2 regions of the Paenibacillus sp. JT22N12 genome follow, and region 1 is predicted to be linked to the other one. Evidence: riboswitches for the same ligand, from Rfam matches in the RefSeq annotation. Region 1 holds a riboswitch; the other holds the start of a gene.

Evidence for each region. A riboswitch is a leader RNA that binds a small molecule or an ion and turns the genes downstream of it on or off. The one in region 1 is predicted to bind cyclic di-GMP.
Region 2: linked by a shared signal. The riboswitch ahead of AC0YOA_RS31185 (pyridoxal phosphate-dependent decarboxylase family protein) and the one ahead of AC0YOA_RS32150 (DUF342 domain-containing protein) in region 1 are both predicted to bind cyclic di-GMP.

The regions. Positions count from the first base shown of each region.
Region 1 covers NZ_JBWDNU010000014.1:119,309-121,714, reverse strand. Annotated here, with positions in the region: gene AC0YOA_RS32150 (DUF342 domain-containing protein) at 1-1,335, opposite strand, end outside; cyclic di-GMP riboswitch class I at 1,421-1,506, opposite strand; gene AC0YOA_RS32145 (LytR/AlgR family response regulator transcription factor) at 1,941-2,406, shown strand, end outside.
Region 2 covers NZ_JBWDNU010000013.1:86,372-88,777, forward strand. Annotated here, with positions in the region: gene AC0YOA_RS31185 (pyridoxal phosphate-dependent decarboxylase family protein) at 1-1,123, opposite strand, end outside; cyclic di-GMP riboswitch class I at 1,236-1,322, opposite strand; gene AC0YOA_RS31190 (SDR family oxidoreductase) at 1,626-2,406, shown strand, end outside.

The sequences.
Region 1 (2,406 bases):
GGCGACCACGGATAGCAGATCCTTGATTAGCCCCGGTATATCCTTCATTTTCTTCTCCAGCAGCAGCAGCACAATCTGTCCGTATTTAACCGTCTGGTCACGTGACTGGATCGCTTGCTCCAGCACCTGGGAGCCGATCAGCAGCTTCTCGATCTGCTTGCTCAACAGCTTCGAGGTGTTGTATAAACGGTTGAACATGACACCGAAGTATCCCGAATACAGCTTGCTGCCCATTACATTCCCCCGGATATGGATGCATCCCGTTGCTGTGATGGTCGCATTGAAGACACTGCCAATGACATATACATTCCCCAGAGATTCAATAATCATATTGTCGGTTACATTGCCATATACGATCACATCGCCGGAGAAGACAATATTGCCCGTTTCAATGTCCACATCGCCGGAGACGGTATACGCTGTCGAGATATCAAAGACTTTGATTTTGGTTCCCGTAATCCGCGGGCGTCCTTCTTTTCTGGCGATAATGGCCCCCTGTGGAGTCAGCTCTACGCCCGACTTGGCTACCAGCAGGATATCAGCCGGCGCTTTGGGCGTGATCAGATTGCCGTAAACATCGTATCCCGGGATGCCGTCGATAATCGGGGATTTCCTGGCAATAACGTCGCCGCTGGTGACGGAAGGAATTTGCAGATGATTGCGGAAGTCAACCGTCCCTTCCGTTTCATGGAAACGGCTTTCGATCTCCTCGGAGAAATAAATCTCCAGCTCCGCATCCTTCCCGGGTACGGGAGCTTTGCCCCTGGCGATGAGAATCGGGCTATAGGTGGGCTGCAATAATTCCTGATGAATAGCGGCCAGGTCGACGTTTGCTTTGATCGATTTCTTTTCAAGCACGGCGGCGACATCTGTCAAATGCACACTTTCAAGAACCATATTCCTGTCTTCCTCGGCAGATAATATGATTTTGGCAAGAGGCTCTGTATCGGTTAGCTGCCAGGCATACCGTTCTTTGGCGTGAAGGTGGAAATAAGCGTGAAGCTTGTCTTCCGAGACCGTAATCTCATACATCGGTTGATTCTCAATTTCCCAAAGGATGCTGTCGCTGGAAGTCACGTTGATTTCTGAATGTATGTCATGATGATTTACCTTTAGTTTGACCGGGGCAATAGCACTGATGACGGGGAGCTTGCCATTATTGACGGGATCATGGACAATTATGCGGTGTTCAATTACCTGAATCCAGCCGTCCTGCTTCAGGGGGCTTCTGATATCCCCTTCGTTAGTGGAAGATCTGGAAGCCGCCTCCACTTCACCCAGATGCAATTGCTTGATCAGCTGTGACAATTCATCTTCAGAGATTTTTTTCTTCACGTTAACACCTCTCAAACCTCAGACCAGAATGGTTTTTTTTAACAAAAAAACACCATCCGATTGGATCGTGTTTATACACCACCAATTCGGCAGCCTGGCGACCATAGAGATGCTCTCTTTAGGCCCATAGCTTTGCGTCCCTGGCTTTCGGCAGGTTTGCCTTTATCGTTTGAGTTTCTTAATTAATAGTCACTAGTTCCTATTTAAAGTTTAATAATTAGGAAAATATACCTTGCAAGTCCAAATTGAGTGTACTAAAAGGACTGCCTTTTGTCTAATGCAGTCAAATAAAGAAGTTCGCCTGTTTACAGCCGTTCATACCTGAAATCTGCCATGTTCAGGACGGAAAAACGACTTTTCAAGTCATTCGATAACTATTTTCACTCCGCTTCCGATAGGCACGAAGGGTGATTGCATTTTAATATTGTTAGCGTTATGATTTCAAATCATATCATTCCGTGATTCTGCAAAAAAACGATGATTAAAATAGATATTTCTAATAGATATTTAAATATAAACGGTTTTCATATGGGGTTTTTGAATATTTTTCCATTCCGCTTTTTTTCGTCGGGCAGCCCAAAACAAGTATTGGAGTGTAAACAAGAATGATAAATATCAGGGTCATTATTGCTGACGAAGACAATCAAACGAGAGAAACTGTCAAGAAGTTTATCACTGCGCTTCCTTATATTGCGCTCATTGGCGAAGCTCCCGACGAACATTCCGTTATGGAAATCATGGTCCGGGAGAGGCCGGATTTAATTTTGACCGATCCTTCGCAGCCGGGCCTGGGAGGACTTAAGGCGCTGAAGGACTATTTGCAGATCGTCCCCCGTCTGAAAATGATCTGGATGGCCTCAGGCCAGGAGTATGCAATCGAAGCGTTCAATATGGGTGCAGTCGACTATATCATAAAACCGGTCCTTCGCACCAGACTATACAAGGCGCTGGAGCGAACAAAACATAATCTTGAAATGGAACAGAAGGCCAATCATTTGTTCATTAATCCGGACCCCAAGCTGATTATAAAAATCAATAAAAATATTCATATCATTCCTTTTAATGAAATAC
Region 2 (2,406 bases), on a different contig from region 1:
CGCGGTATCCCACATAAGGCGTTTCGTCGGGATTCAAATCAAGCAGACGCAGAGATTCCGCTTCTTTTACCAGGAGCAGGCTAGTCAGATACGGCGTTTGTCCCAGCTTTTGAAAATCAAAGCACATGGTATCGGCAAGATGGATATGCTTCATTTTACCTGCGATCGCATGGAGTGCTCCCAGCGTTTCCATATCCAATGCAAGCGGATTAAGAGCAAAATCATAATCATTGAAAAAGGCGAAAAATCCTCCCAGCGCCGAGTCCGCATGAACATGCGGCCTGTTTAATCCATTAGCCGCGGCAGCTTGTACGGCAATATTCATAATTTCGGAAATATCGTCAATTCCCATAGCATCGGTCGTCCCCGTAGTGGCGACGATATAGATCGGAATTCCGCCTGAACGAATAACCTGCTCCAGTTTCCATTTCAAATCCGCTGTGTCCATGGAGCTGTCGCTTCTTGTCCGGATTTTGACCAGACGGTCGCTTCCAAGTCCTGTCGCTTCCATGGATTTGTACAGACTGTAATGAGCCGAATCCGAACAAAAGGCATACAGGTTATTCGGCACTCCCGTGCGCGAAGCATCCGGAGCGAATTTGGCTATTGCCAGCCGCAGACCGGTGAAGATTGCCCCCTGTCCGCCCCAGGTTGTGTAGCCGCCGCTTCTCGTATGGTCATAACCGACCAGCTTGGACATCATGCTGACGACCCGCACTTCAGCCTCAGCGCCAGCCGGGCCATATACATCCCACAAATTATTGCCATTGACAAGCATCGCGGCGAGCATTCCCATAATGCCCGGAATCGATGCCATGGGCAGAATATTAGTCATAAAATATTTGGTATGGTAGGGATGCGCATGCATCAGTTCGATCAGGCCCCGGGTTACATCTTCCATCGCTTTCCCCTGCGGGGGGATGACACTGCTCTCATTCAGCTGTCCATAGAAATCGCCTGACCGGTCCTTGCTGCCCTTCAGGTTTACCCTCTGAGGGTCCTTCAAAAGATCGAAGCCCGTCATCAGCTGCTCCATAAGCTTCATCAATTGCATCCGGTCCTGCTCATTCCCATCATCGCTCGGAAACCATTGACGTACATCTTGAACTGGTGACATCTTCATGTAATAGCCTCTTTTCTGTAACCAATTTATTTTGTGATGCGAAAAACCCATAAATGATCCGCACAGCAAAAAACAGCATAATGGGCATGGCAAGCCTAAACAGCTGTTAAATGGATGCAACTGGCTGACATTTCCACTGTTGGATGATGCCCCTGTAGTTTTGCGTCACTACTTTTCAATAGCTTTGCCTAGTATTCAATTTGTCTTCGCCGTGGAAATAATAGACCGGGAAGCTTAGTCGTATATTACTATTTTGTTCCATTATCTTCAAGGATTTTTGGGCCTTTTAACAATAAAATTATAAAATAAGTTACAAATTTATTACATTTATCGCGGTTTCGACATTTAAACCAGTTCTTAAGACTTACTTTTCAGTTTTTCTTCTCTTATCCAAGGGAGCTATATTTTTTCATTTCTGCCTGCCCGGGGTAATAGTTCAATGGAACGCGTAAGAACATCGTATTCATGGCATGATAGCTTATCGAAAGGAGTTGTTTCTCAAATGACGAAGCAGCCTATGACATCTCCAGGCGAAACGCCAGCAAGGCCAACCACATTACCGCCGCAGCATCAAAGCCGGCAACCAGGACTGGAATCCAAAATGACGCCAAGTCCGCAATTTGAATCTTCCGGATTGAAGGCAGCGGGCAAGCTTCAAGGTAAAGTAGCCATTATATCCGGAGCAGACAGCGGGATCGGCCGTGCCGTTGCGGTTGCCTATGCCAAGGAAGGCGCCGATATAGCCGTTCTATATTTGAATGAACAAAGCGATGCGGAGGTAACCAAGCAGTTCGTGGAAGCGGCCGGCCGCCGCTGCATTCTGGTGGAGGGAGATATCGGCGATCCGAACTTCTGCCGCGAGGCCGTGGAGGAAACCGTTAAAAGCTTGGGAAAACTCGATATCGTCGTGAATAACGCGGCGGAGCAGCATCCCCAGGATAAGATTGAGCTCATTATTCCCCAACAGCTTGAACGGACCTTCAAAACCAATATTTTCGGAATGTTTTATTTAACACAGGCGGCTATGCCTCATTTGGCAAGCGGTGCAGCAATCGTTAACACGACATCCGTAACCGCCTACCGGGGAAGTCCGACATTGCTCGATTATTCGGCGACCAAAGGAGCCATCGTTTCCTTTACCCGCTCCTTGTCGCTCAATCTTGCCGATCAGGGCATTCGCGTCAACGCCATAGCTCCCGGCCCTATCTGGACACCTCTTATTCCTTCAACCTTTGATGAGCAGAAGGTGGCCAAATTCGGCGCCGATGTCCCGCTCAAGCGTG